3 linked regions of the Cellulophaga sp. L1A9 genome follow. The main gene of each other region encodes a partner of the protein of the gene in region 3 in a complex. Links are inferred from orthologs where the notes say so. Each region holds a gene or a part of one and is shown on either strand. Other genes may lie near its edges.

What was found.
Region 1: the proteins of accD (region 3) and accB are in contact, whole or in part, in a solved structure (PDB 8UXZ), measured with the Escherichia coli proteins. The link is inferred for Cellulophaga sp. L1A9 from one-to-one orthologs.
Region 2: the proteins of accD (region 3) and GQR94_RS13170 are in contact, whole or in part, in a solved structure (PDB 8UXZ), measured with the Escherichia coli proteins. The link is inferred for Cellulophaga sp. L1A9 from one-to-one orthologs.

What each region holds. Positions count from the first base shown.
Region 1 is NZ_CP047027.1:1,717,806-1,728,577, reverse strand. The notes cover bases 7,893-10,772. They hold accB (acetyl-CoA carboxylase biotin carboxyl carrier protein), read left to right. Parts: upstream 7,893-9,031; coding sequence 9,032-9,514; downstream 9,515-10,772. Other genes in these bases: accC (acetyl-CoA carboxylase biotin carboxylase subunit), read left to right, coding at 9,605-10,772; GQR94_RS07355 (beta-ketoacyl-ACP synthase III), read left to right, coding at 8,001-8,999. In the rest of the region: GQR94_RS07410 (cell envelope biogenesis protein OmpA), read left to right, coding at 1-227; GQR94_RS07405 (Rab family GTPase), read left to right, coding at 214-702; GQR94_RS07400 (ATP-binding protein), read left to right, coding at 704-2,242; GQR94_RS07395 (hypothetical protein), read left to right, coding at 2,661-2,819; GQR94_RS07390 (sulfite exporter TauE/SafE family protein), read right to left, coding at 3,008-3,763; GQR94_RS07385 (acyltransferase family protein), read left to right, coding at 3,843-4,934; GQR94_RS07380 (putative signal transducing protein), read left to right, coding at 4,982-5,224; GQR94_RS07375 (riboflavin synthase), read right to left, coding at 5,221-5,811; 4-hydroxythreonine-4-phosphate dehydrogenase PdxA, read left to right, coding at 5,870-6,925; GQR94_RS07365 (DUF177 domain-containing protein), read left to right, coding at 7,084-7,620; rpmF (50S ribosomal protein L32), read left to right, coding at 7,630-7,827. UniProt on the Escherichia coli protein: This protein is a component of the acetyl coenzyme A carboxylase complex; first, biotin carboxylase catalyzes the carboxylation of the carrier protein and then the transcarboxylase transfers the carboxyl group to form malonyl-CoA.
Region 2 is NZ_CP047027.1:3,018,267-3,028,918, reverse strand. Bases 2,937-5,696 are described here. They hold GQR94_RS13170 (acetyl-CoA carboxylase carboxyltransferase subunit alpha), read right to left. Parts: upstream 4,914-5,696; coding sequence 3,960-4,913; downstream 2,937-3,959. Other genes in these bases: GQR94_RS13165 (DMT family transporter), read right to left, coding at 4,971-5,696; dnaB (replicative DNA helicase), read right to left, coding at 2,937-3,792. In the rest of the region: GQR94_RS13190 (hypothetical protein), read left to right, coding at 1-194; GQR94_RS13185 (CHAP domain-containing protein), read right to left, coding at 346-870; GQR94_RS13180 (asparagine synthetase B), read right to left, coding at 948-2,135; more of dnaB, read right to left, coding at 2,239-2,936; more of GQR94_RS13165, read right to left, coding at 5,697-5,864; GQR94_RS13160 (LptF/LptG family permease), read right to left, coding at 5,902-6,981; tRNA guanosine(34) transglycosylase Tgt, read right to left, coding at 6,984-8,114; GQR94_RS13150 (outer membrane beta-barrel protein), read left to right, coding at 8,354-8,938; GQR94_RS13145 (FKBP-type peptidyl-prolyl cis-trans isomerase), read right to left, coding at 9,021-9,965; GQR94_RS13140 (RNA-binding S4 domain-containing protein), read left to right, coding at 10,044-10,436; GQR94_RS13135 (phosphoribosyltransferase family protein), read left to right, coding at 10,477-10,652. UniProt on the Escherichia coli protein: Component of the acetyl coenzyme A carboxylase (ACC) complex. First, biotin carboxylase catalyzes the carboxylation of biotin on its carrier protein (BCCP) and then the CO(2) group is transferred by the carboxyltransferase to acetyl-CoA to form malonyl-CoA.
Region 3 is NZ_CP047027.1:2,761,081-2,771,799, reverse strand. What follows is about bases 2,614-5,440. They hold accD (acetyl-CoA carboxylase, carboxyltransferase subunit beta), read left to right. Parts: upstream 2,614-3,501; coding sequence 3,502-4,380; downstream 4,381-5,440. Other genes in these bases: GQR94_RS12030 (hypothetical protein), read right to left, coding at 4,542-5,300; fbaA (class II fructose-bisphosphate aldolase), read left to right, coding at 2,614-3,449. Outside these bases: GQR94_RS12045 (BamA/TamA family outer membrane protein), read left to right, coding at 1-2,236; more of fbaA, read left to right, coding at 2,382-2,613; rpsO (30S ribosomal protein S15), read left to right, coding at 5,564-5,833; GQR94_RS12020 (polyribonucleotide nucleotidyltransferase), read left to right, coding at 6,064-8,298; GQR94_RS12015 (hypothetical protein), read right to left, coding at 8,377-9,483; GQR94_RS12010 (tetratricopeptide repeat protein), read left to right, coding at 9,661-10,719.

The sequences.
Region 1 (10,772 bases), 1.0 Mb from region 3 along the record:
ACTTACAGAGTTTTGTCTCGTATTACGTAGCGGTAGTAATTTCAGGCAATTATTCTATGAGTTCAAAGGATAAGGTTCAAGACCTTATTTTCGATTTTTACGATGATTTTATGGGGAAAAATTTAGATTCACTTTTCGCTTCAGAAAAGGAATCAGATAAAAAAATAATGGACAGAGAAACACTTGAAAAAGAGCTACTCGTAAAATTTGAAAATGCAAGTATCTAAAAAAATTGTAGTCTTAGGACATTTTGGGGTGGGTAAAACCTCATTAATTAGGCGTTTTGTAGAAGATAGTTTTTCAGACAACTATAAGGTATCTATTGGCGTTCATATCACAAAAAAGGTAGTAACCATTACTCCAGAAGAAAAAGTATCACTTATACTTTGGGATTTAGAAGGAACAGATGATCTAACAACTATAAGAGATGCGTATTTATTAGGAACGCATGGCGTTGTATTTGTATTTGATGTGACCAGACCTTCTACCTTTCAGGCTTTAAATTCCGATTTAGATTCTGTAAGAACTAAAATATCAAAGACACCACTTTTGGTGGTGGGTAATAAAGTAGATTTAGTATTGAAAGAAGATTTAGAAAAATTATTTAAGAAAAATAATATAGAAACAAATTTTTTAACGAGTGCCAAAACAGGTAATGCGGTAAATGATTTGTTCCTACATTTAGCTAAATTATTACATTAGAATGCTAGATCAGTACCACAAAGAATATGCGACAAAAAATGTTCAATTTGTTTTAATAGATGAAGAGGGTACTATTCTACAGTCAGATCAAGCCTTTTTAAATTTAGAAGTAAAAACTTCAATATTTGAGGTACACGCATTTTTCTATACTTTCGATTCTATAAAAGATACTTTAGATAAGGAGGTCTTATTTAATTGTGTGCATATAAATTTTGAGGATAAGGATTATGTTGCAGATATTAGGTTTGCTAAAAAGAAAGAAGGTTATTTAGTCATTATATCAGACTATACAAGTCATTATACAGAATACCAGGCTATTGCGCAAACCCGTAATGAATCCATTATAAATGGTGAGCTTGTGGCTATAAAAAATGCCGAATTAGAAGTAAGAGAAAATTTTAAAAACTCATTTATTCGTAATTTTAGTCATGAGTTGCGTAATCCACTGACCAGTATAATTTCAATCACCAAGATATTATCAGATACAGAACTTAGCAATCAACAGCAAGATATGTTGGCGTTCTTACAGCAGTCTAATTCCAATCTAAAATTTCTTTTAGATGATATTTTGAGTATTAGTATGATTTCTTCTGGAAGGCTTAAGCTACGAGAAAATATCTTTAGTTTATCACAGCTCTTTGATTTATTACGATTCACGTATAAAACGAAGGCAAGTGACAGCAATATTGATTTTGAAGTTAAGGTAGATAAGAAAATTGCAGACTTAGTTGAAGGAGACCGTTTACGTTTGTTTCAAGTACTTACTAATTTATTGGATAATGCTTTTAAGTATACTCAAAGTGGAAAAATTACACTAGACATCCAATTAAATCAAAAAAGAGCAAATAGATTAAACTTGCGTTTTGAGGTGGTAGATACTGGGGCGGGTATTTCAATAGAAAATCAAACAACTATTTTCGAGAGTTTTTCTCAGCTAGATGGAAACCAAAGTTCAGAAGTGTCTAAAGGTACTGGATTGGGCTTATCTATCGTAAAAGGATTGCTAAAGTTAATGGATTCAGAAATCAAAGTAGTTTCTAATGTCGAAGACGGCTCTACTTTTTATTTTGATTTAACCTTAAAACAACCATTGCCCAATAATGGTAGGACGAGCATTATTACACCTCGTAAAAAGAAGGAGAAAAAAGCCATATTTAAAACAGATAAAAAATATAGAATTCTTTTAGCAGAAGATGATATTAACGTTCAAACTGTTTTGTTTAAATTACTTTTAGATACAAATTTCTTTTATATAGACCTGGTAAGTGATGGGGCTATGATTATGGAGAAATTGATTAATGAAGATTACGATTTATTATTAATGGATATTAATTTACCTAATGTTAGTGGAGATCAAGTCGCTAGAGTAATCCGAGATTTCCCTTTTAAGAACATAAAAAAAATACCGATTATAGGCATCACTGCATATTCTTATGAAGATGACTTAAAAGCTTTTAAAAAGGCGGGAATGAATGCTGTTTTATCTAAGCCTTTTGAGCACGACGATCTTTTAAAAACAATGGCTAAATATCTTAAATAGCCCTAAGTTAATATGGCAATACGTTCGTATTCCATTCTTAAATCCAATTAAAAAAATTATCTACTTTACACAATTATTAATATATTGTGTAGGAAAAATATTGTTAAAATGTATTTTAACGATTTAATCATGCTTATTAACGAAGAATTGAATTTGCCCATTTACAATTCTTCGAGATGGTATTAGTGCCCTATTTTTACATAAGATTTGAAGCTTGAAAGAGTTTAAAGATCTAGAGAACATATGATTAGCTTAGTAACCATAAATAAATTATAACATATGAATTCTTCATATTTAGTATTTTTTCTGTTTGTGTCGAGCACAATTTGTTTTCTGTATTCACTCTTTTTGGTGTTGAATTTATTCTCAATTAAAAAGAAGTTAAGCACATTTTTTAAAAAAAAAGAACAACCTATAAATGAAACAATTAACAATATCAATAGTGATGGGATTGCTATGTGTAACCACATGGGTATTAGCAGCGCCAGTACTAGAAACAAGTAAAGAAGAAGTAAAAAAAGAAACGTCAGTTTTAAATAACGGCGATAATAATTTAGCGAGTAAGCACAAACACTAACCATGTTATAAAAGTGCAAGAACGATAACAAACCCAATTACAAATGGTTGAATAGTAAAGTGTTTGTTATGTTCCCCTAAAAGGGTATTTTGAAAGCAATTTCAAATGCCCTTTTTTCATTTTTAAAAGTCAAAGTATTTTTTTTCCTAGCCTAAGTTAGGGCTTTAGGTGTAGTACGACCGTAGGGATTATCGAATTAAAATCAGCAAAGCACCCAAAGCAGTTAAAATAAGAATCATTTTTCGATAAAATTCATCTTTAATTATTTTAACCAAACGTACCCCTATTAAAAGGCCCAATAAAATACCGGGAACCAATCTTAGATTAATCCACAATGTTTCTGGTGTAATTGTTTCCCATACAAAGATGTGAAACGGCAGTTTAAATACATTGACAATAAAGAACAGCCAAGCAGCAGTACCAATAAATTCATTTTTAGGCAATCGCATAGCTAAGAAGAAAATATTAGAAAAAGCACCTGCTAAATTTCCAATCATTGTAGTGATCCCAGCCATGATACCTATAGATCCTGCGAATGCCCAGTGTGTTGGTACAGATTTACTTTTTCTGCGATCCCACCAATACATCATTACAACACTCCCAAGTATTATAAAGGCCATTCCAAATTTAAACGTCTCTTCGTCTAAATCTTTTCCTATAAGAACACCAATGAGTACACCAGAAATCATCCACGGTAAAAAACGTAAGATATACCTCCATTGCGTGTGTCTATTATAATAAATTACGGCAAAAATATCACCAGCGATAAGTAATGGCACAATAAGACCTGTAGATTCTTTAGCCCCAAACGCAATAGCCATTAAAGTGACAATAATAATAGCAATACCTTTAATTCCCGACTTTGAAATTCCTAAAATTATTGCGGCTAAAAATGCCAATATCCAAGAAGATTGCGAAATATTTGATAAAAGGATTAAATACATGTACTGTGTGGCTGAATGGGGTGCAAAAGTATCGTAAAATAATTAACTTTAAAGCTGGACCAGCTAAACCTTAGAATAGATGAAAGAAAGAATTATTGCGGTAGATATCTTTAGGGGGATGACGATTGTTTTGATGATTTTAGTAAATAACCCAGGTACTTGGGCCGCAGTATATGCTCCTTTTCTACATGCCGATTGGCATGGCTATAGTCCAACAGATTTGGTATTTCCTTTTTTCTTATTTATTGTCGGTACCTCTATTGTGTTTGCGTACAGCACTAAAAAAGTTACGGCGAGCACCTATAAAAAAATTATAAGTAGGAGTCTTAAATTAATAGGGTTAGGCTTGTTCTTAGGGGCTTTTACCTTAAGTTTTCCATTTGTAAAAGATTTTTCTGAAATTCGTTTTCCGGGTGTGTTGCAAAGAATTGGGCTTGTGTTTTTTGTTACCTCTATTTTATTTCTAAATCTTAATTGGAAACAATTGATAGGAGTTACCGTGTTTATACTTGTTGGGTATTGGGTGGCTATGGGTTTTATTCCTGTAAACGGAATAGCTTCTACCTTTGATAGGGCTCCAAATAACCTGACAAATTATATCGATTTAAATGTTTTAGGGAGCCACATGTGGAAAGATGACTATGATCCGGAAGGCTTGTTGAGTACCATACCTGCAATTGCCAGTTGTCTTCTAGGTGTTTTTACAGGAAAAATTTTACTTTCAAAGCAACAAAACAAAACGACAATAATATTGGGTTTAGGAGTGATGTTGCTGATTGTGGGACATGCATGGCATTTTATTTTTCCAATAAATAAAGCGTTGTGGTCTAGTAGTTTTGTATTGGTAACCGCTGGTTGGGCCAATTTAATTTTAGCCTTAATTTATTATAGTACAGATGTGAAAAAAGTGCAATTTGGAACTATTTTCAAATATGCAGGGGCAAATGCTATTACCGTTTTTTTCTTATCTAGTTTTATTGGTAAGTTATTTGGTTTAATTAAGGTAGGTGAGGATCGTGTTTCAATACATTCTTGGCTCTTCAATACCTTGTATGTTCATGATTTTTTACCCATGCAGCTTTCGTCATTACTTTATGCTATTACCGTAATGAGTTGCTATTTATTATTAGCTTTTGTACTTTATAAAAGACAAATTTTTATTAAAGTTTAGTGGCTATCCATAAGATTATTGTAGTTTTAATTTAAACAAGAAATATTATGATCGATAGTGAAAAATACACTAAAATATATAGTGGTACTCAAGTAGCAGTTATTCTTTTAAAAGGCCTATTTGAAGAAGCAAACATTCCGTTTATTGAAAAAAACGAACAGAATTCTGGCGTGATTGCCGGTTTTGTCGGGGGCACAGAATCTACAATATCCTTATCTGTATTAGAGAAAGACAAGGATAAAGCAGAGGGTATTGTTGCGGAATACAAGAATGGTGTCGCTAAAAATTAAATCCTATTAGCCATTAATTTAGCTACATATTTTCCAATGACATCAAATTCAAGGTTAACAATAGTTCCTTTTTTATAGGTTTTAAAACGAGTATGCTCGTAGGTGTAAGGGATAATAGCAACGCTAAAGGTGTTGTTGCCTGAATTTACGACAGTTAAACTGGTTCCGTCAATAGTGATGGAGCCTTTTTCTATCGTAGGGTTATTTAAGGTAGCATCATACTCAAAAGTAAATAACCAGCTTCCGTCTTTTTCTTCCACGTTTATACAGGTTCCAATTTGGTCTACGTGTCCTTGAACAATATGGCCATCTAAACGGGATCCTAGAATCATAGCACGTTCTAAATTTACCTTATCCCCAACATTTAATTGGTCTAAATTTGTTTTTTGTAAGGTTTCATCAATAGCTGTTACGGTGTAAGAATCGCCTTTTACAGCTACAACGGTTAAACAAACACCATTATGAGATACACTTTGGTCAATTTTAAGATCTGGAGTAATTGTAGACTTCACAGTAATGTGTAAATTAGTGTCTTCTTTCTGTAAAGTCTTTACTTCTCCTAAAGTTTCAATTATTCCTGTAAACATGTGTCGTTTTAATTAACTAGTTTTGTGGTGTAAAATTACTATAAACCCATAAGATATCATGGAGGAAAGACAAAAAATTAAAGTAGGGGTTTCTATTGGCGATTTAAATGGAATAGGTTGTGAGGTCGTATTGAAAACTTTTGAAGATACTCGAATGTTAGATTTCTGCACTCCTGTGATTTTTGCATCAAATAAAACAATATCATATCAAAAATCTGAACTAAATATAGAGATTAACTATCATGGGGTGCAAGAGGCGTCTAAGGCCTTAGATGGTAAAATCAATGTCGTTAATGTATGGCGCGAAATTCCGAATATTAAATTTGGAGAGGCCACTAAAGAGGCTGGAGATTTTGCTATCAAATCATTGAAAGCTGCAGTGCAAGCATTGAAAGAAGGAGCAATAGATGTTTTGGTAACGGCTCCAATAAATAAAAGCAATATACAGGCTGATGATTTTAATTTTCCAGGACATACAGATTTTCTTGCACAAGAGTTGGAAGGAGAAAGTTTAATGTTCATGATCACAGACGATTTAAAAGTAGGGTTGCTTACAGATCATATTGCGGTAAAAGATGTTGCGACGGCTATTACGCCAGAATTAATTAAAAGTAAAGTAGCTACCATAGAAAATTCTTTGAAAATGGATTTTGGTATCTCTAAGCCAAAAATTGCAATATTGGGGATTAACCCGCATAGTGGAGATAATGGCATTATAGGGAAAGAAGATGATGATACCTTAAAGCCAGCAATACACGAGCTTTCAGAGGCCGGTCATTTGGTTTTTGGCCCTTATGCAGCAGATAGCTTTTTTGGTTCTGATGGTTACAAGAAATTTGATGCTATTTTAGCAGCATACCACGATCAAGGTTTAATTCCGTTTAAAACGATATCGTTTGGAAAAGGAGTAAATTATACTGCGGGCTTAAATAAAGTGCGTACTTCTCCAGATCATGGAACTGCATATGAAATTGCAGGAAAAGGAAAGGCAGATCATAGCTCTTTTGAGGAAGCTGTTTTTAAGGCGATAGAAATTTTTAGAAATAGAAAAGAATATAGCGAGCTAACGGCAAATCCACTTAAAAAGTCAAGATTAAAACGAGAATTTAGATAAATAAGTTGGGCGAGAAATAATTTTTAGCTGATTATAGTAGTAAATACAGCCTCTAAACGCTATTTTACAAAATAAGCTAAAAAGTTGGGTTTTAGTAAAATAATAGTATCTTTGCACCCGCCTTTACGTGGCAGGAGCACTAATAATAAGTGTCAAACATGAAGAAGCATAAAGAGTTTGTGATTCCTTTTTCAGGATTGAAGCAGGGAAGACACGAATTTAATTTTGAAATAGAGAATACGTTCTTTGAATCTTTTGAATATGATGAGTTTAATAACGCTGCTATTCAATTAGAAGTGATATTAAATAGATCTAGTACGATGTTAGAGTTAGAGATAGCTGCGACGGGTACAGTAAACGTTTATTGTGATGTTACCAATGAGCCTTATGACCAACCTATAGAAGCTGATTTAGAGCTGCTAGTTAAGTTTGGTGAAGAGTTTAATGATGACAATGATGAAATTCTGATTCTCCCACACGGGGATTTTCAGGTAGATATTTCACAATATGTTTATGAAATGATCGTTTTAGCTGTGCCGCTTAAAAAAGTACATCCTGGAGTTGAGGATGGCACTTTAAAGTCAGCAACATTAGAAAAGCTAGAAAAATTACATCCAAAGGAAGTAAAAGAAAATAAAAATAAAGAAACGGATCCTCGTTGGGATTCATTAAAAAAGTTATTAACGGATAAATAAGTTTTAAAAATGGCGCATCCAAAACGGAAGATTTCCAGAACAAGAAGAGATAAAAGAAGAACACATTATAAGGCTGTTGCCCCTACTCTTGCAAAAGATCCAACAACTGGAGAAATGCATTTGTACCACAGAGCACACTGGCATGAAGGTAAATTATATTACAGAGGCCAAGTTTTAATTGATAATACAGAAGAAGCAGTTGCTTAATTAACTTCTGATGAAAGTATATGGACTCCCACTTGTAAAAGTTGGGAGTTTTTTTATGACAGCAATTCAAATTTTTAAAAACAAGAGTTTTTAAGATAAAAAGTCGCAAAAATTGACTATTTTTCACCAAATTTGTTGCTTTTTTAAAGATTTAAGCACAAAAACGTTTCTAAATGACTAAACTATCAGCGGCCATCACGGCGGTAGGGGGCTATGTCCCTGAGTTCGTAATGACGAATAAAATGTTGGAAGAACTAGTAGATACTAATGATGAATGGATCACTACTAGAACAGGTATTAAAGAAAGAAGAGTACTTAAAAAAGAAGGAGTTGGTACGTCATATATGGCTATTAAAGCTGCGGAAGATTTAATAAAAAAGAGGGGTATAGACCCTAGTGAAATAGATCTAGTACTAGTGGGTACGGCAACACCGGATACTTTAGTGGCGTCAACAGCTGCATTTGTAGCCTCAGAAATAGGTGCTACTAATGCGTTTGCATTTGATTTGCTAGCGGCATGTTCAAGTTTCTTGTTTGGAATGTCTACGGCTGCAGGTTTTATAGAATCTGGAAAGTATAAGAAAGTACTTTTAATAGGGGCAGATAAAATGTCGTCTATTATTGATTATGAAGACAGAACTACGTGTATTATTTTTGGAGATGGAGCAGGTGCTGCACTTTTTGAGCCCAATGAAGAAGGTTTAGGAATGCAAGATGAGTATTTGCGCTCTGATGGTAATGGAAGAGAATATTTAAGTATGAATGGTGGTGGGTCTATAATGCCGGCCACTGAAGAGTCTGTAAAGAATAAACAACACTATATTTTTCAAGACGGGAAAACAGTATTTAAATTTGCCGTGTCTAAAATGGCAGACGCAGCAGCTGAAATCATGGAACGTAATTCATTAACACATGATGATGTTTCTTGGTTGGTACCACATCAAGCCAATAAGCGTATTATTGATGCCACAGCCAATAGAATGGGCTTGGATCATGATAGAGTGATGATGAATATTCAAAAGTATGGCAATACGACATCGGCAACTTTACCGCTTTTATTATACGATTACGAAAAGCAATTAAAAAAAGGGGACAACTTAGTTTTTGCTGCTTTCGGAGGAGGATTCACTTGGGGATCTATATATTTAAAATGGGCATATAACTCAAAATAACAATATCAACTATTATATTAAACTAGAATTCGATGGATATTAAAGAAATTCAAAGCTTGATTAAATTTGTAGCCAAATCTGGTGCTAGCGAGGTTAAATTAGAGATGGAAGACATCAAAATAACGATCCGCACTGGGGCAGCTGGTTTAGAACCAACTACATATGTTCAACAAATACCAATGGCACAAAATCAAATGATGCCAGCCGCACCTGCTAAGGAAGATGCTACTTCAGTAGAAATTGCAGCCAAAGCAGAGGTTAATGATGATGATAAATATATTACCATCAAGTCTCCAATTATTGGTACATTCTATAGAAAAGCATCACCAGAAAAACCTGTTTTTGTTGAAGTAGGGAGTACAATAAACAAAGGAGATGTACTTTGTGTTATTGAAGCAATGAAATTATTCAATGATATTGAATCTGAGGTTTCAGGTAAAATCGTTAAAGTATTAGTAGACGATTCTTCACCAGTGGAATTTGATCAACCATTATTTTTGGTAGATCCATCATAAGAAATTTTAGATACTTAAATTTTAAATGGTTGTCTTCAACCATTTAAAATCCATTTAAAATTTAGGATTCAACATATAAAATTTCAAAAGATGTTTAAAAAAATATTAATTGCAAATAGAGGAGAGATTGCACTGCGCATTATCAGGACTTGTCGTGAAATGGGGATCAAAACTGTTGCAGTCTATTCTAAAGCAGATGAAGAAAGTCTGCATGTACGTTTTGCAGATGAAGCAGTATGTATTGGCCCAGCACCTAGTAGTGAGTCATATTTAAAAATACCTAATATTATAGCGGCAGCAGAAATTACAAATGCTGATGCTATTCATCCAGGATATGGGTTTTTGTCTGAAAATTCTAAATTTTCAAGAATTTGTGCAGAACACGATATTAAATTTATTGGTGCCTCTGGGGATCAAATAGATAAAATGGGTGATAAAGCTACTGCAAAACTAACAATGAAAGAAGCTGGAGTACCTTGTGTACCTGGTTCTGATGGCTTATTAAAAGATGTTGCAGATGCCAAGAAGATTGCTAAAAAAATGGGATATCCCGTTATGATTAAAGCAACCGCTGGTGGTGGTGGAAAAGGAATGCGTGCTGTTTGGAGTGAAGATAAATTAGAAGATCTTTACAATAGTGCTGTTCAAGAAGCTAAAGCTGCATTTGGTAATGGTGGTATGTACATGGAGAAACTTATTGAAGAACCACGTCATATTGAAATTCAAATTGTGGGTGATCAATACGGTAAAGCATGTCATTTATCCGAAAGAGATTGCTCTATCCAAAGACGCCATCAAAAACTTACCGAAGAAACACCTTCTCCTTTTATGACAGATAAGTTGCGAGAAGAAATGGGAGCAGCGGCGGTAAAAGCAGCAGAATATATAAAATATGAAGGCGCAGGTACTATAGAATTTTTGGTAGATAAACACCGTAACTTCTATTTTATGGAGATGAATACACGTATTCAGGTAGAACATCCAATTACAGAGCAGGTAATAGATTACGATCTTATTCGTGAGCAAATTCTTGTAGCTGCAGGTGTGCCAATCTCAGGTAAGAACTATTTGCCAAAGTTACATTCAATTGAATGTAGAATTAATGCAGAAGATCCCTACCATGATTTTCGCCCTTCACCAGGAAAAATAACAACATTACATACTCCTGGAGGTCACGGTATTCGTTTAGATACGCACGTATATAGCGGGTATACTATACCCTCAAATTACGATTCTATGATCGCAAAATTAATAACTA
Region 2 (10,652 bases), 260 kb from region 3 along the record:
CCATTCCTTATGACGCCGATTTCTACTTATTTCAATACCAAGGTTTTGTTGTTGATGGTACGGATATTTACATAACTCAAGCTCCAGTAGGTCAAAATGGAAATATTTATGTTATAGATACAGCAACTGGTGAGGTAACTAAAGGTGCTGAATTAGTTAATGCTGAAGGAAGTCACCTTATTGGGACGTTCTAAGTTAAGTTTATCTCCATGAATTTAAACATTAGTTGAGCTATATAATAGATGCCACTAACAAAAAAAACCGCTAACAGAACAATAGTTTTGATAGCGGTTTTTTATATTAAATGCGCTACTATAAAATGATAACATAGAATTAAAATAGCATTTATTTTCGTAACCACCCGAGTATACGATCATTATCAATACCCCATTTATCTTCTTCATGAAGAAGGTCATACGTTTCTCTGGATTGTCCAAAAGGGCCTGGATTCTGTTGGATAATTTCAATCTCGTGTTCTGTTACTTTTGAAATAATAGCTACATGCCCGTATTTGTTAAATAAGGTTCCAGAATACACTACTAAATCATTTACTTTAGGCTTAGAACTGCTTGGGTTTGTAAATTGATTAAGGTTACGATTAATATTTAAGCCACCATCCTCTAAGGTTTTACTGAAGAAATCTTTTGCATTGCCATAACTATCCGGCATTTTATGATTTAATGCTTGATAATAGTATCTTTTTACAAATTCTACACATTGATATTTTAAACCTAGATTATACCCATCTTCGGTTACTTCACGGCCAGCTACATTACCCACACCTCCATTATAGTAAACAACTACACCATTTAAATCGTCAATTTTTTGTCCAACTTCAAAATTAGAGTTCAGGTTAATTTTCCTTGACACAAAAAAACCGATCGTAAATATAATCAGTATTCCAAGTATCAGTACCATTCGCTTTTTCAATGTCTTATGTGGTGTTTTTAAGTTTTTTGTTTCTTCTTTTTAGCTGCAGGAAATAACACGTTATTTAAGATTAGCCGGTAACCGGGAGAAGAAGGATGTAACTCTAATTCTGTTTTAGGGTCTCCTACTCTGTGCTGATAATCTTCTGGATCATGACCTCCGTAAAATGTAAAAAATCCTTTTCCCTTAATTCCATGAATATAGCGGGCTTCGCCATTTACTTTATTCTCTCCTAATACAAGAACAGTTGGCTTCACCTCTGAACGTTCAAAAGAAGTAGTTTGCCCCATAAATCCTTTCACCAAACTTGTATGGTTCTGACAAAGCATTGTAGGTATAGGATCCCATTTTGCTGAAAAATCCATTAAAGAAAAATAATCACTCTCTTTATTAATATTTCTCTTCGTGGTCATATCTATAGATGAAAACTCATAGACCAATGGATTACGTTCTAAAGTAAAGTCTTTAAACGCAAAGGTTTTTTCATAATTTAATTTAGACTGATAATTTGCATCCGACGGATCACCATCAAACATAGCCTCGCAAATATCTACATCCTCTGAGGCAGACAAAGCGATATCAAAACTATCTGTTGCCGAGCACATCGCAAACATGAATCCGCCTCCAATCACATATTTTCTAATCTTTAAAGATACGGCTCTTTTTTCTTCAGATACCTTGCTATACCCCAGTTTTGAAGCCAATGCTTCTGCATCTTTTTTACTTTGCAAATACCATGGCGCAGCTTTGTACGCCGCATAAAATTTACCATATTGTCCTGTAAAATCTTCATGATGCAGATGCAACCAATCATACAATACTAAGCCATCTTCTAAAACCTCTTCATCATATACTGTTTCGTACGGAATTTCAGCATATGTTAATACCATGGTTACTGCATCATCCCATGGTAATGTTCCACTAGGAGTGTATACGGCAATCTTTGGTGCTTTCTCTAAAATGACTGCTTCTTGATTTTTAGATGGACTAGAAATTTCTTCTAGAATTGCATTCGCATCATTATCAGATATGACCTCAAAAGAAACACCACGAATCTGGCATTCTTTGCGGATAGCCTCACCATCTGGCAATAAAAAAGAACCTCCTCTATAATTCAAAAGCCATTGTACCTTTTGTTGCTTCGCTAAAATCCAATAGGTAATTCCGTATGCTTTTAAATGATTTTTCTGTGATTCTGCATCCATAGGAATTAGGATTGCAGAGGCAAACATTGATGTAGAAAAAAGAAAGAGAATGCCTATTAAAAGCATCCTCTTTATATTATTTTTAAATGTAATAATTTTAAATTTAGAAAGGGACATCACTATCATCAAAATCTGGCGGTGTTTCATTCATAGAACTTCCAAAAGCTTGATCTGCATTTGGAAGGTTTTTAGTGGCAAATGGATTTTCTTCTCCATCATTCATCTTAGATTGAAACTCAAAAGGAGAATCAAAGTCATCTAAATTATCAAATTTACCTTGATTACCAATAAACTTTAACCTAATATTCTCTAAACCACCATTCCTGTGTTTTGCTACAATAAATTCTCCTTGACCAGCAGTTGGTGAGCGTTCGTCATCATCCCATTCATCAATCTTATAGTATTCTGGTCTATAGATAAAAGATACAATATCTGCATCTTGTTCAATTGCACCAGATTCCCTGAGGTCAGAAAGTAATGGTCTTTTAGTACCCCCTCTTGTTTCTACCGCACGAGAAAGCTGCGATAGTGCAATTACAGGTACACTTAATTCTTTTGCTAATGCTTTTAAGTTACGAGAAATCGTAGAGATCTCCTGTTCACGGTTACCACCACCTTTCTGGCTTCCCCCAGCGGTCATTAATTGCAAATAATCTATCATGATCATTCGGATGCCATGTTGGGATGCCAAACGTCTTGCTTTAGCCCTTAAATCGAAGATGGAAAGCGAGGGCGTATCATCAATAAACAAAGGTGCTTTTTCAAGCGTCTTTACTTTTACATTTAATTGCTCCCATTCGTGCTTCTCTAATTTACCTGTACGCAGTTTTTCTGAAGACAAACCTGTTTCAGAAGAAATTAAACGCGTAATTAACTGTACGGAAGACATCTCCAGAGAAAAGAAGGCTACAGGAATATTAGAATTAACAGCCATGTTTCTTGCCATAGACAAAGTTAAAGCTGTTTTACCCATACCAGGACGTGCTGCAATAATAATTAAATCACTCGGCTGCCATCCAGAAGTTAGTTTATCTACTTTATCAAAACCTGAAGGCACACCACTAAGGCCTTCTTTATTTGCAATTTCTTCAATTCTCTTTTTTGCTTGAATTACCAAATTCTGAGCAGTTTCTGCAGAACGTTTTAAATTCCCTTGGGTAACATCATATAATTTAGATTCTGCCGTATCTAATAAATCAAATACATCCGTTGCTTCATCATAAGCAGCTTGAATAATTTCATTTGAAATTTTAATTAGACTACGCTGAATATATTTTTGTAGAATAATACGTGCATGGAACTCAATATGTGCAGATGAAGCCACTTTTTGAGTCAATTTTATCAAGTAAAAATCTCCGCCAGCAGCTTCTAATTTACCATCCTTCTTTAATTGCGAAGAAACGGTTAATAAATCGACTGGTTCAGAGGTTTCAAACAACTTAAAGATCGCTTCATAGATAAATCGGTGCGCATCTTTATAAAAAACTTCAGGGTGAAGAATATCAATAACCTCATCGATACCTTTCTTATCAATCATCATTGCCCCTATCACAACCTCCTCTAAATCAATTGCTTGAGGCGGAATTTTCCCACGCTCTAAGCTTATTAAATTAGACTTGTCTACTTTGTGACCTACTATCGGACTCGGTTTCTCCATAATTACGAAAGTATGTAATTAACCTTAGGTTAACTTTAAAATTGGATTTTGGATGTCAACAGTTCATTAACAATTTATATGTTAATAAGTTACGTTTTTGTGTTGACAACAAAAAAAATCTGAAGAATTATATCTTCAGATTTTATAATTGTATGATAAATCAGGAATTAACCATTAAATACACCCATATTGGCGTACTTGTCCATCCTTTTATTTACTAAATCTTTTGGTGATAACTTTTTAAGCTCTTCAAAATTTGTTAAAATTTTGTTTTTTACAATTTCGAAAGTTTTATCTCTGTAACTATGAGCACCTCCTACTGGTTCTCTTACAATTTCATCGATTATTTTTAACTTTTTCATATCTGTAGCGGTAAGCTTCAATGCTTCGGCTGCAATTTCTTTATATTCCCAGCTTCTCCATAAAATAGAAGAACAAGATTCTGGCGAAATTACCGAGTACCATGTATTCTCTAGCATTAAAACCTTATCGCCTACACCAATGCCTAAAGCACCACCAGAGGCTCCTTCTCCAATAATCACAACGATAATTGGAACTTTAAGGCGTGTCATTTCCAGAATATTACGCGCAATGGCTTCTCCTTGTCCACGCTCTTCTGCCTCAATACCGGGGTATGCACCAGGAGTATCGATAAAACATACTACAGGAACATTAAATTTCTCTGCAGATTTCATTAAACGTAAAGCTTTGCGATAACCTTCCGGGTTTGCCATACCAAAATTCCGGTATTGACGGGTTTTAGTATTGTATCCCTTTTGCTGTCCAATAAACATAAAGCTTTGGTCTCCAATTTTACCTAGACCCCCAATCATTGCCTTATCATCCTTAACATTACGATCTCCATGAAGCTCTAAAAAAGTTTCTCCACAGATGGCATTAATGTAATCCAGTGTATAAGGTCTATTTGGGTGCCTTGACAATTGTACACGCTGCCAAGCAGTTAGATTTTTATATATATCCTTACGGGTATCAAAAAGCTTCTTTTCTATTTGTTTACAGGTTTCTGTAACATCTACATCACTCTCTTCACCAATAATCATGCACTTATCTAATTGTTCTTCTAGTTCCTTTATGGGAAGTTCAAAATCTAAATATTCCATGAGTATTCCTGTTTAAATTATAATAGTTGACAAATATAAAACATTAAATAGGTATGCCTAACTCCTATTCCGTTTTTTTAATTTTCCTTTATTTTTTATTAATCCATTTGCTACTACTGTGCTTAAAATCAGTAGTGCTCCGAAATAAAATAGTGGATTCATTTTTTCACTATCACCTAAAAATATAAACGCTAAAAAAATCCCGTACACAGGCTCCAAATTTACGGTAAGCATTACGGTATAAGGCGTTAACACCTTCATAACCCGTACTGAAGCAATAAATGCGTAGGCAGTACAGATAGAGGCAAGAATAAATAAATAGATCCAATCATTTTTAGAAACTTGAAAAAAACCAGCATCAAAATCGCCACGTATGGCTAAATAAACGGTAATAAACAACACCCCTGCCGTTAGCTCATAAAAAGAGATTACACTAGGCCTATGTGCCTGAATTAATTTACCATTTGCAATGGAAAAAATAGCGGCTAATAGTGCTGATATTAATGCTAAAACTATCCCCTCTACATACTGTGTTTCTACATTAAAAATAATATACAGCCCTACCATTACCACCACACCAAAAACGATCTCATACCAGATCATCTTCCGTTTATATATAAACGGCTCTATGATTGCCGTAAATAACGCTCCAGTAGACAGGGTAGCCAATGCGATAGAAACGTTGGATACTTTTATCGATTTAAAGAATGTTAACCAGTGTAAAGCAATGACAACCCCAACAGCAGCCATAATGGCAATCTGTTTTATCGGAATTTTTAAAGAAAATTTATTTACTGCAATAAATACAGCAATGAGTAGCACTGCTATTCCCATTCTATACCACACCAAAGGCAAAGCATCAATAGTTATTAGCTTTCCTAGGACTGCTGTAAACCCCCAGATAAAAATAATAAAATGTAAATGAAGGTAATTCTTAAGCCTATCTGTCATTGCGCTAATGTAATAGAAAGGGGATTATTTTACTAAATTATCTTTTGGCTTTTTGCAATAAATAGAATGCTAGAAAACCAAATAATACATTGGGCACAATTACCGCTAACAAGGGTGAAAAACCTGATTGTTCCGCTAAAGTCCCAAAGACACGATCGAAAAATATATAAACAAAGGCTACTAAAATACCAAAAGCTAAATTTACGCCCATACCACCTCTACGTTTTTGAGAAGACACTGCTACAGCAATAAGCGTTAATATAAATGCGGTTATAGGCATAGCCCATCGCTTATATTTAACCAATATATAGATATTGATATTAGATGCCCCCTTACGCTTCTCATTAGCTATAAACGTATTTAATTCAAATAAATTTTTTGTCTCCGCTACGTAAGACACCGGTGTTAAATCGTTTATTTTAAAAGGAAACACGGTATCTAATCTCCTCTTTGTTTCTAAAATTTCAGTATCTCCATTTAATGTTCTCTTCACATACGACGTAAGTCTGTAAATAGAATCTGCAGGGATCCACCTAATATTTGCTGCAGACAGTTTGTATTCTAGTACATTATCCTTATTAAAATGCTCCATAGAAAAATTATAACCTATATCTCTAGCGGGATCAAACCTACTTACATAAATAAAATCCTTAGCATTTAGTTGGTTGAAGATATTTTCAGTGACTCGGTCTTGTTTTCCTTTTTTAAGGTATTTGAACTTAAATTCATTGAAGCCTTTACTAGCATTTGGCACAATAAACATTCCCATTAAAAGCATGAATATAGCCACAATCACAGCACCAATAAGATAAGGCCTTAGAAAACGGCCATAGGAAATACCGGAACTTAGCATCGCTACAATCTCTGTATTACTTGCTAATTTTGAAGTGAAAAAAATAACGGAAAGAAATAGAAAAATAGGCAACAACATACTTCCTATATAAATAGAAAAATTACCTAAGTACATTAATATTTCGTCTAATGGTGCGTCATTATCTTGCATTTTATTATACTGCTCAGATAAGTGAACCATTATCCCAATTGGGATAAACAATAGTAACATTACTGAAAATGTTACTAAATAACGCTTTAATATGTATCTATCTAAAATGGTCAAGGTTACAATCTTTTATCCATTTGTTTTACCATTTTGTTTTTCCATTCTGTAAAATCGCCTGCTAAGATATGTTTTCTTGCCTCACGAGTTAACCACAAATAAAAACCTAAGTTATGGATGGTAGCTATTTGTTTTCCTAAATATTCATTGGCCGCAAATAAATGACGTAAATATGCTTTTGAATATTCTGTATCTACAAACGTTATTGCCATTTCATCCACCGGAGAAAAATCATCCTCCCATTTCTTATTCTTGATATTAATGGTCCCGTGTGCTGTAAATAACATTCCATTTCTCGCATTACGCGTTGGCATTACACAATCGAACATATCAATACCTAAAGCTATATTTTCTAAAATATTTATAGGCGTACCTACCCCCATTAAATATCTAGGTTTATCTTCTGGAAGTATTTCACAAACCACTTCGGTCATGGCATACATTTCATCTGCCGGCTCTCCTACTGACAAACCTCCAATTGCATTGCCTTCTGCTCCTACTCCCGCAATATATTCTGCAGATTGACGTCTTAAATCTTTATAGGTTGATCCTTGTACAATCGGAAAAAAAGATTGACTGTAATCATACTTGTACGGTACTTTCTCTAAATGATTAATACAACGCTCTAACCAACGGTGCGTCATATGCATGGAACGTTGTGCGTATTTATAATCGCATGGATATGGCGTACACTCGTCAAATGCCATAATAATATCTGCTCCAATGATTCGCTGAACCTCCATCACACTCTCTGGAGTGAAGGTATGGTACGAACCATCAATATGTGATTTAAACTTTACGCCTTCCTCTTTAATTTTTCTATTAGCAGATAAAGAATACACTTGATACCCACCACTATCTGTTAAAATATTTCTATCCCAGCCCATAAACTTATGGAGTCCACCTGCTTTTTCTAAAATTTGAGTTTTAGGACGCAAGTATAAATGATAGGTATTCCCTAGGATGATATCTGGGTTTATTTCTTCTTTAAGCTCTTTCTGATGCACTCCTTTTACAGAGGCAACAGTACCTACAGGCATAAAAATTGGCGTTTCAATCTTTCCATGATCAGTGATCATTTCTCCTGCTCTAGCTTTACTATGTGGATCGGTATGCTTTAGTGTAAATTTCAAATCGTCTATTAAATTAGCGCAAATATAGTTAACTCGACAAGGATATTACTTAAGAAAAAAATAAAGTTGAAATTATTGAACGTAAAATCAGAATCTACTAAAATTAAGCATTTAAAAATTTAACAAGGTCTTATAATTTCAAAAACAATAAAGCCTCTTGCATATCGTTGAAGGTGATGAGAACAAACTTGAATTGGTATTATTATTGATACTATTCTTGTTTTTAAACTATAGAAAACATGAGAAAAACAATTTTAACAGCAGTATTGGCCTTAATAGGCGGTATTGCAATGGCACAAACAGAGCCTGGTTTTGGAATTAAAGCAGGGCTAAACTATGGCGCCAATGGCGATTATTTTGATTCTGCAGAAGATGCATACAAGAGTCCAGATGGCAATGTTGGATACCATGTGGGTATTTTTGGGAAATTTGGAGAGCAAATTTACTTTAGACCAGAATTAGTCTATACCAAAACAAAATCTGATTATGAGAATAATAGTTTGGACATGTCTAAATTAGATGCTCCACTATTAATCGGTTTTAATGTTATTGGCCCCTTGACCGTATTTGCAGGTCCATCATTACAGTACATACTAGATACAGATTATGATGGCATTACCTTTGGTGATGTTAAGAATGATTTCACTGTAGGTCTTAATATAGGAGCTGGGGTTAATCTTGGTAAGTTGGGTATTGATTTACGTTACGAACGCGGTTTTTCTGAAAATGAAATAACTGCTATTAACAATAATAACCTATTAAGTGTAGATAGAATAGATACTAGACCAGATCAATTAATTCTGAGTTTATCTTTAAAAATCTAAGACTCCAAAAGAAATAGGAACGCATAAAAAAACCTGAAAGCTACACGTAGCTTTCAGGTTTTTTAATTTAATCTATTTTATTTTATTTTGTATCTGGATCTAAGTGATCTGGAATACCGTCATTATCAGTATCTCTAAAAACTACTTCCCCATTTACAATATCTATCTCTTCACTAGTTGGCGTATTATCACCATCATCATCTGCATCTAAATAATTAGGGATAAATGTAAATACATCTGCTTCATCTTCTTCATCTGTATTATCATTATTCAATCTACCATCTCCGTCTACATCCTCTAAATAAGAAGGAATACCGTCATTATCATGATCTGCTTGATTGACTGCAAATAAATCTATTTTAAAAAGTATAGGAGAATATGCCGGAATATTTGTTTGCGTCGCTGAATAGTATGCAAGAGCAGAAGGCATAAAAATAACACCAATACCATAATCCTCAATATTTACAGTACCATCTTCATTTATACTACCTGGCCCACCACCTTTAAATTCCGTAATACCTTGCGCAAAGCCTGTTACCAATGAAGGCAAACTAAACCAAATTGGAGCTGCTGAAGAATCAAAAATAGTTCCGTCCAACAATTCGCCTTGGTACCTCACATAGGTTGAGTCGGCAAAAGTTGTTGCAGCACCTATACCTTCTCTAGCTACTAAGTAATATAATTTGTGATCTATTTCTTCATCGCCATCTGTAATACCAACATTTTCAGATTTAACTTTAATTGTTTTAAAGCCAAAACCGTCACTATTTAATAATGAAATCTTATCACTATTATCTCCTGAAATGGTATCAAACACAATTTGATAATCAAAATCTTCCGCTGGGCTTTCAAAATCTTCGTAGTTGTAAAAATGACTTGAAAAATACGCTTGAAGCGCTGCTTCGTCATCTACTATTATCTCGCTAAGATCTGTTGGAGGAACAACTACAATATCGTCATCATCTTTATTACAAGAAATGAAAAGTAAAGTAATTGCTAAAAAATAAAATATGCTTTTGATATTCATCCATTTAATTTTAAGTGTCGCAAGATACAATTTTCCCCTATTTTTGTAGAAAAGATTAAGAAAGAATTATAACTGTTTATGCGTATAGATAAATACCTATGGTGTATTAGATATTTTAAAACAAGAAATATTGGAACAGAGTCCTGTAAAAAAGGACATGTAAAGCTCAATGGCGCTACCGCGAAACCATCAAAGGATGTTTTACCGATGGATAAAATTATTGTGCGTAAAAATCAGATCAACTATGAATTGACGGTTCTAGATATTCCTCCAAACAGAGTTGCCGCTAAACTGGTTGATATTTACAGGAAAGACACCACACCTGCTTCTGCATTTGAAAATAATGAACTGCTAAAGTTCTCTAAAGATTATTATAGAAAGAAAGGAACCGGCAGACCTACTAAAAAAGACAGAAGAGACATTGAAGATTATATTGATGATTCTTCTGAAACTAAAAATAGTGAAGAATAAAGAAGGGTTTCTTTATCTTTGATATGAAAACTTAAACCGAATGCAACATCAAATTTTATCACACAAAGAAATACAATACAAAATTAATAGAATTGCATACCAGATCTATGAAGCTAATGTTGATGAAAAAGAAATCATCATTGCAGGAATAGAAGGTGGCGGTTTAAATTTCGCTAAAAAGATTGCAAAAGTACTAAGAGCTATTACTTCTTCTGA
Region 3 (10,719 bases):
GGTCAAAGGGTATAGCGAGTGGTTTAAAAAAATAGGAGAAGCTCCTGTTATTATAGATACAGCAAAGACCACCAAATCTTTAAAACGGATAAAAGCGTATTACGGCAATAGAGGCTATTTTAATGCCACAGGAAACTTTACGATAGACAGCACTAAAAGAAAGAAAAAAGCGGCCATTACTTACGACTTACAATTAGGTAAACCCTTTATGATTGACTCTACGTATAGCGTCATCGCGTCGCCTGCAATAGATTCTATATACCAACTTAATAAGACAACATCTGCTGTAAAAAACAAAACTCAATTTGATCTTTCTAACTTTACACAAGAAAGAGAACGATTAACAGAGTTATTTAGAAATAAAGGGGTTTATAATTTTCAAGAGAGTTCTATTAGTTATGACATCATTACAGACACCATAGCAGCAAAAGACGATCAAGAAATGATTATTGCTTTAAATATTGACAATTTAAAAACAAGAGGGGACTCTACTAAAACAGCATACAAAGTTTATAAATTTAGTAAAGTAAATATTTTTGCAGATCATCTCTTTGCAAACAATCCTAAAGAACTAGACTCTGTAAATTTTAAAGGCTTTACCATTTATTATAAGGATAAACTCAACTACAAACCCAAAGCCCTTACCGATGCAATTTTCATGGAAAAAGATAGCGTCTACAGAGATATTAATAGATTACGTACTTACAGGCAAATAAATAACTTAAATAACTTCAAGTATCCTAACATTGAAATCATAGCAGATAGCAGCAATGCATCATTAGCATCTAACATTTATTTAACCGCGCGTGATAAGTATTCCTTGAGTTTTGATACCGATGTTAGCAGATCAAACATTCAAGACTTTGGTATATCCTTCACCCCAGCGTTGAATATTAGAAACCTATTTAAAGGAGCAGAAAATCTAAGCATTTCAGCCACTGCAAATATTGGCGCATCAAGCGATCCTAATGTATCAGACCGTCAGTTTTTTAATGTACAAGATTTTGGTGGTGATATTGCATTAGATTTTCCACGTATCTGGTTCCCGTTTATCGATACCAAAAAAATTATACCTTATTACATGCTTCCAAAAACTAGAATCTCCATTGGAACGAGTTTTCAGCAGAATATTGGTTTAGACAAGCAAACATTAAATAGTGTTTTGGGGTATAGTTGGTCTCCTAACACACAATTAAAACACAACATTGAACTTCTTAACATTCAATATGTGAAAAATGTAAATATTGATCGGTATTTCTATGTTTATCAAAGCTCTTTTTCTAGATTAAACACTATTGCTGATCAAGATATCTATGAAACAGACACCAATTTATCGCAAAATTATGAACCTGTAGGTGAAGATGGTGATTTTAGACTTACTATACCTGAGGGAACTACTGGTTTTACAAAAGCAATACTGGACGAGGAAGTAACCTCATCAAGCGATGATTACGAAGAGGTACGTAGTATTGAAGAAAGGCGCGAACGTTTAACGCAAAACAATTTAATATTTGCCACCAACTATACGTTTTCAAAAAACAATCAAACGAGTTTAACAGACAATAGCTTTCATCAATTTAAATTTAAAATAGAAGGCGCTGGTAATTTACTATCCCTTGCAGCTACCGGCATTCCTTTTAACGAAGATGAAGATGGCAACAAGCTTGTATTTAGTGTTCCTTACTCACAATATTTAAAAACAGAATTTGACTATATTAAACATTGGGATTTATCTGAATCTAAAGTTTTAGCTTTTAGAAGCTTTATGGGTATCGCTATTCCTTACGGCAACTCTAATAGCATTCCGTTTTCCCGTAGTTATTTCGCTGGTGGTTCTTATGACAACCGCGCTTGGAGCCCTTATACATTAGGACCTGGAAAAACGGATAATTTAAATGATTTTAATGAAGCGAATTTCAAATTAGCGTTTAACCTTGAATACCGATTTCCTATCGCTGGAAATATAAAAGGAGGTCTGTTTGCAGATGCAGGTAATATATGGAACGTTTATGATAACGTTGAAAATACCGATGCCACGTTTAACGGAATAAGCTCCTTGCAGGACATTGCATTAGGGACAGGTTTTGGTATCCGTTATGATTTTACTTACTTTGTTTTTAGAGTAGATTTAGGTTTTAAAACATACAATCCCGCTGAAGAACTATCAAAAAGATGGTTTAGAGACTATAATTTCGCAAATTCTGTGTTACAAATCGGTATTAATTATCCATTTTAAAATACAGGTATAACAACTAAAACGTTATCGCGAGAGAATAAGAACCTCAGCACACTGTTTGAAGATAAAAAGGAGACACTCTCTTAAATATTTTATTACTTTTGTTATTCAATATTTCAATTACTAATTCAAGAAAATAATAATTATGGCTCATAATATAAAACCAGGCGTTGCAACTGGAGACCAAGTACAAGAAATTTTCGACTACGCAAAAGAAAAAGGATTTGCTTTACCAGCAGTAAATGTTATTGGTTCAGATACTATTAATGCAGTTCTTGAAACGGCAGCAAGTTTAAACGCACCTGTTATCATTCAATTTTCAAACGGTGGTGCTCAATTTAATGCAGGAAAAGGCTTATCAAACGACGGTCAAAAAGCAGCTATACAAGGTGCAATTGCAGGAGCTAAACATATACATCAATTAGCAGAGGCATATGGTGCTGTTGTAATTTTACACACGGATCATTGCGCTAAAAAACTATTACCTTGGATCGACGGTCTTTTAGATGCTAGTGAACAACATTATAAAGAAACTGGAAAATCTCTTTTCAGCTCTCACATGATTGATTTATCTGAAGAGCCTCTTGAAGAAAATATTGCTATCTGTAAAGAATACCTTACTAGAATGGCAAAAATGGAAATGACTTTAGAGATTGAATTAGGGATTACTGGTGGTGAAGAAGATGGTGTTGATAATTCTGATGTAGATGATTCTAAACTATATACACAACCAGAAGAAGTAGCTTATGCTTATGAAGAATTATCAAAAGTAAGTCCTAGATTTACAATTGCTGCTGCATTTGGTAATGTCCATGGAGTATACAAGCCAGGGAACGTAAAATTAACTCCGAAAATTTTAAAAAATTCTCAGGAATACATCACTAAAAAATATAACGTAGAGCACAACCATATTGATTTTGTTTTTCATGGTGGTTCAGGATCTACAGTTGAAGAAATTAGAGAAGGAATTAGTTACGGTGTTATAAAAATGAATATTGATACAGATTTACAATATGCATTCTTAGAAGGTATTCGTGATTACATCCAAGATAAAAAAGACTACTTGCAAGCACAAATTGGAAACCCTAATGGTGCTGATGAGCCTAACAAGAAATTTTACGATCCAAGAGTATGGTTACGTGAAGGCGAAAAAACATTTGTTACGCGTTTGAAAAAAGCATTTGCTGATTTAAATAACGAAAACACGCTATAGTGTACAGTTTAACTAACTCAAAATAATATCCGTTTAACTAAATATTCAATGTATGTCGTCTTGGTTTAAAAGAAAAGAAAAAGGAATACAAACTGCAACGGAGCAAAAAAAAGATACCCCAAAAGGGTTATGGTACAAATCACCCACTGGTAAAATAGTTGAAGCTGATGAATTAGCTAAAAACTTTTATGTAAGCCCAGAAGATGATTACCATGTAAGAATAGGAAGTAAAGAGTATTTTGAAATTTTATTTGACGACAATAAGTTTAAAGAAATTGACAGCAAATTAACGTCTAAAGACCCTTTAAAATTCGAGGATACTAAAAAATACGCAGACCGTTTAAAAGCAGCACAAGCAAAAACAGGTCTAAATGACGCTGTTAGAACCGGTATCGGTAAATCTTTCGGGAAAGATGTTGTCGTTTGCTGTATGGATTTCGCTTTTATTGGCGGATCTATGGGAAGCGTTGTTGGAGAAAAAATTGCACGTGGTATTGATTATGCTATCAAAAAGAAATTACCATTTGTAATGATTTCAAAATCTGGTGGTGCACGTATGATGGAAGCAGCACTTTCATTAATGCAATTAGCAAAAACATCTGCTAAACTAGCACAGTTAGCAGAAGCCGGTTTACCTTACATTTCATTATGTACAGATCCTACCACTGGTGGAACTACCGCTTCTTATGCAATGCTTGGTGATATTAATATTTCTGAGCCAGGTGCTTTAATTGGTTTTGCAGGCCCAAGAGTTGTTAAAGAAGCTACAGGAAAAGAATTGCCTGAAGGTTTCCAAACTGCCGAATTTGTAATGGAACATGGCTTTTTAGACTTTATCGTTCACAGAAAAAATTTGAAAAAGAAAATTAATCTGTATATCGATTTAATTCAAAACAACCCAGTTCGCAAAGAAGAGTTGAAATCTGCTTAAAAAAAATATCGCTATTTGTAATGATTTATTACAAATAGCGATTACTTTTTATAACGCAAAAATGCTCGCTCACTACACGTCTTAAGCTTTTTTGTAGCCATACTTTAGCACATTAGCAGTACTCAATTTTGCAAAACATCTTTGATGTAAAACTAAATTTATCACTCCTGCGCTCTATTAATTTCAAAAACACCTACAACCTCTTTTGACTTAGAATTAGGTTTTTTTTGATACTCATAAACTTCTAATTCTCTATAACCCTTTGTTGCTAAGATTAAATCTTTCTTTGAAAGCCTAAACACTTCTTTAAGACCAAAGGTATAAGTACTATATTTTTTGTCTTTCAAAAACTCAAAACCTACGGAGTCTCTTGAAATATAATTTACGCTATAATCTATTTTACTTGATGAAGAAAAATGTGACGGTTTATAGTTCACAAAATAACCATTTTCATCAGTAACTTTATCAAGGTAAATAGTTTTAAACGTATACAAATCATTTATTTGAGGATTCTTCACTAATTCCTTTTTTAAATCCACACGATTATTTTTCACAATATCTCCTTGAACTTCATCTATAATTTTATCTACACTTAGATACACACCAAACATAAAAAACACCAAGAAGGGTAACGTAATCAATATCAATCCAAAATAACTCCAAATCGGAGTGCGTTGTTTGATTAACTTTAAATCAATTGCAGCGCGCATCGTTGACGTAGTTTCTGTAATTTGCTTGCCCGTATGACTATCTTTTATGATCCAAAATTTATCTACTGGAATTAACGGGACAAACCAAAAATGAAGTATTTTTTGAAAAATAATGAATGTCATGTTAGCATGCGCATCTTTTAATCCAACCTCTTTAGCTGTATAAGATTTAATCTTAAGAGAATACGTTCCAAATTTTACAATAAACATAACTTATTTTTATATTTAACGCTATATTCATCTATTCTAGTACTTTACTTCCTTCTGGTTTTAAAAATCAACTCAAAACACCCCTTATCCGTAAAGAAATATTCAAATCCGCATACATACACCAATAGCTTTGGAGGTTGATTACGATGATGATTTAAATTTTCTATTTTCTAGAATAAGATTGTCGTAAAATAATTCTATATTTGCAAGCTGATTGAAAAAATCAATCATATACATAAAAATCATTTAAAAATAATATTGGAATGTATTTAACAAAAGAAGGAAAAGCTGAGCTTTTCAAAAAACACGGTGGCGAAGAAAAAAACACTGGTTCTGCTGAAGGGCAAATTGCATTGTTTACACATCGTATTGAGCACTTAAGTCAACACTTAAGAACTAACCGTAAAGATTATAACACGGAACGCTCTCTAGTAATGTTAGTAGGTAAAAGAAGAAGCTTATTAGATTATTTAATTAAGAAAGATATTGTAAGATATCGTGAAATAATTAAAGAATTAGGCATTAGAAAATAATTTTCGAAGGGGGAAAGCTTAGCTTCCCCCTTTTTTAATACAACAAATTAGTTTTTGATGTATCTTTACAAAAAGTCCTTAACTAACAATTTAAGGCAGCAGACAAAAAGCTTGCATATAGTTTTTCATTGGTCACACCACTACAACAGCACAACAACTGTCCGTCTTATATAAAAGACAAAAAGATCAAAGTTTAACTAACTTGTAAAAACAAGTTGCAAATCAATTTTATGATTCCAAAAGTATTTAAAGAGGTTATTGACCTTGGGGACGGTAGAGAAATTTCTATCGAAACCGGAAAATTAGCAAAACAGGCACACGGTTCTGTTGTTGTTCAATCAGGAAACTGTATGTTATTATGTACTGTAGTTTCTAATTACAAACAAAGCGATGTGGACTTTCTTCCACTTACTGTAGATTACAGAGAAAAATTTGCTGCTGCAGGTCGTTACCCAGGTGGTTTCTTTAAAAGAGAAGCAAGACCAAGTGATGGAGAGGTATTAACAATGCGTCTAGTAGACCGTGTTTTACGTCCTTTATTCCCAAAAGATTACCATGCAGAAACACAAGTAATGATACAGTTAATGTCTCATGACGAAAATGTTATGCCTGAAGCTATGGCTGGTTTGGCTGCTTCTGCTGCAATCCAATTATCAGATTTCCCATTTGAATGCGCTATCTCTGAAGCTAGAGTTGGTCGTGTTAATGGCGAATTTGTAATTAACCCAACAAGAGCACAATTAGCAGAATCTGATTTAGAGATGATGATTGGTGCTTCTGCTGATTCCGTAATGATGGTTGAGGGTGAGATGGATGAAATTTCTGAAGAAGAAATGGCTGATGCTATCAAATTTGCTCACGAAGCTATTAAAGTACAAATTGCTGCACAATTACGTTTAGCTGAAGCTTTTGGAAAAAAAGAGGTTCGCGAGTACGCAACTGCTGAAGCAAATGAAGAATTAGAAAAAAGAATACACGATTTAGCTTACGATAAATGCTATGCTATTGCTAAGAAGGGAACTTCTAAAGCAGAACGTAGTGCTGCATTTGCTGAAGTAAAAGAAGAAGTAAAAGCCTCTTTTACAGAAGAAGAAATGGCAGAATTTGGTCACCTTGTAGGAGGTTACTATAGTAAAGCTGAAAAAGAAGCTGTTCGTGAATTAACATTAAGCGAAGGTTTACGTTTAGACGGTCGTAAGACTGATGAAATTAGACCAATCTGGTGTGAGATAGATTATTTACCATCTACACACGGTTCTGCTATTTTCACACGTGGGGAAACTCAAGCTTTAGCAACCGTAACTTTAGGTACTTCTAGAGATGCTAACAAAATAGATATGCCATCTCACGAAGGTGAAGAAAACTTCTATTTACATTATAACTTCCCTCCTTTTTGTACAGGTGAAGCTAGACCACTAAGAGGAACTTCTAGAAGAGAAGTTGGTCATGGTAACTTAGCACAACGTGGATTAAAAGGAATGATTCCTAGTGATTGTCCTTATACTGTACGTGTTGTATCTGAAGTATTAGAATCTAATGGTTCTTCTTCTATGGCAACTGTTTGTGCTGGTACAATGGCTTTAATGGATGCTGGTGTTAAAATGAAACGTCCTGTTTCTGGTATTGCTATGGGATTAATTTCTGATGGTGATCGTTACGCTGTATTGTCTGATATTTTAGGAGATGAAGATCACTTAGGAGATATGGACTTTAAAGTAACTGGTACTTCTGAAGGAATTACTGCTTGCCAAATGGATATTAAAATTAAAGGATTATCATACGAGATTTTAGTGAATGCACTAAAACAAGCGCGTGATGGTCGTTTACATATTTTAGGTAAAATTACTGATACGATTTCTGCTCCAGCTGAAGATGTTAAATCTCACGCTCCAAAAATGGTAACTAGACGTATTCCTAATGAATTCATTGGTGCTTTAATTGGCCCAGGTGGAAAAGTTATTCAGGAAATGCAGAAAGAAACTGGAACAACTATCGTTATTAACGAAGATCCAGTAACAGAAGAAGGTATTGTTGAGATTTTAGGTGTAGGACAAGAAGGTATTGATGCTGTTTTAGCAAAAATAGATTCTATTTTATTCAAGCCTGAACTTGGTAAATCTTACGAAGTGAAAGTAATAAAAATGTTAGATTTTGGTGCTGTAGTAGAATATGCTGAAGCTCCAGGAAACGAAGTTTTATTACATGTATCTGAACTAGCTTGGGAACGTACAGAAAATGTTTCTGACGTTGTTAATATGGGTGATGTTTTTGAAGTGAAGTATTTCGGTGTAGATCCTAAAACTCGTAAAGAGAAAGTATCACGTAAAGCTTTATTACCAAAACCAGAAGGGTATGTAGCGAGACCACCAAGAGATGACAAACGTTCTGGTGGACGTGACAATAGAGGTAGAGATAATCGTGGACGCGATGACAGAAAACCTAGAGAAGATAAAAAAGAAGATTAATTCTTTTAACGCTTTATAAGTACAAAACCTCATAGCTACAAAAGCTATGAGGTTTTTTTATTATAGGCACCTTTAAATTTATTTTATAGAGGCTGCATCAATGATATTACTAAAGTGCGCTCTTTCTCCCGTAGCCGTCCAAAAGTTATACGTACTCTCTGAACTAGGGATACCTTGCTTAAAAAAGTCTTCTAGAGACGTTACAACTTCCTCTTTTTTAGTATCATCTATAGCGTTTTCAGGGCTAATAATTACCGTTAATGCCGTAAATTCCTTTTGAGCATCTTCATAAGAAGGCACCCTTTTACCATTTGCAGCTATTAATTCTTGTGCTGTATATGTTTTTATCTCATCTGCTGTAAATTCACCCGCTCCATTACCTGCAACCGGATTTATAGCCACTTGAATAGATGCTAATTCATTTTCAGGAATTAATCCCATTAGATATAATTCTACATTACTATAAGGAATACTATTGCCTCCATTAGCAAAAGTCCCAAAAGATGTTCTTCCAGCAACCGTTCCTTTATACGTATTATCACCTAAATCTTCAAGAGCATCAAAACCTCCTAACTGCCCACCCGTACTCGCATAGCCCCAATGACCACTTACCGTTGTCGCTATAAAACCTTTGTTCGCCCATAAATGAGCAATTTCATGTAAAAAAGGTCCAGATTGAACAAATTCTGTTCTAGGCATAAAAATTACTCCGTTTAGCCTACCCCCAGATCCGAAACTAGAAGTAGCATCAAATACACTCCCACCAAGTCCTTGAATGCTATTTTTAGCAGGAGTATTAATACCATAAGCAGTATCCTCTGCTTTTACGGTTTCTACCGCAAGAATAACAATTAGATCATAATCATCATTGAAATGATTATATATTTCTTTGGTGATGTCACGAACATCTCCTTCTTCATTAATATACTTCTCATAGTCGGCCGCTGGAAGTGTGTAATTTACAAAAGCCTTGCTGGCATCAACGATAAGATTATCGGTCAAAAAAATAGTTCCAGCATCATCAACAGTATCATCCTCATTAGCTGTATCCCCATCTGCACCTATTTCTTCTTGGGCTACAGGTTCATCCATTACATTTTCCCCATCACTACTGCATGAAAAATTAAACAACACAACAAGCAAAATTGCTGATAAACGTGTAAAATAAAAATTTAGAACTCTCATAAAATAGTGTATAAATGATAATTTTGTTACGCTCAATTTTGAAAATCGAAGGACTATACCACAACGAGAACAGAACTATTTTATTTCTTCATTACGGAAATTAACCTAAAATAATATGGTCTCTTAATTTGGTTTGATAGGCTTTTTCTATATTGCATTAATTTCACAACCATAACAATGCATTACCAGCACCATAAAAGATTTATAAGCAGAAAAACATACCTCCTATTTGTATTTCTTATCATAGGAATACATATTTCTACAGCACAGACACAAGAAGAGGTAGCTAAACATCAGCAGATAGAAGTACTATTACAAACATCTAAAAAATTAGCTCAAACTGCCATAGACAGTTCTTTCTTCTATGTTGATAAAGCACTACAAACAGCAAAATTAATTGGCAATGACACTTTACTAGCAAAAGCCAATATACAGAAAAGTAGCCTCCATATTTTTAAAAAAGAATTCAGTAAATCAGACGCTCTTTTACAAGAAAACCTTAAAAAAGAACTTCCTAAACATTTAAAGGGATTAACACTACACAATCTTGGTACCATACAGTATTACAAACAAGACTTTGAAAAAGCACTAAGGCTTTATTTACAAGCTGCAAAAATTTTGGAGCAGACAAAAAACAACCAACAATTAGTAAGTACTTATTCTAATATTGGGGCAATAAATGCTTCTTTAAAAAATTATAAAAATGCACAACTCTATTTAGAAAGAGCATTAACACTGAGTGATTTTAACGAAGTAATAAAACTTCAAATTCTGGTGAATCTCTCCAATATTTATTACAGTCAAGAACTTTTTGAAAAATATAAAGCGTCAATTTTTCAGGCAGAAGAAATTGCACTAAAACATAATTCTAAAAACATCCTTGCCACCATTTATACCAATTTAGCCATGTTTTATACGGATGAAGGTTCTGATTATGACCTTGCGGCTACCTATGGTAAAAAAGCTATCGCCTTAAGAAAAGAGCTTAGCACCACTAACGCACTTAACATAACTTACAATAATGTTGGACATGCCTATCTCAAAAAAAAGGAATACCATAAAGCGATTAGCTATTTAGATAGCGCAAGCATCGGAGCAAAAGGAATTGTAAAATCATACATCTATAACAATCTTAAAGAATCTTACTTAGGTTTAGAGCAATACAAAACAGCGCTATATTATGCCGATTTAAAAGATGCCATTAAAGATTCTATTACCAATGAACAACAGAAAGAA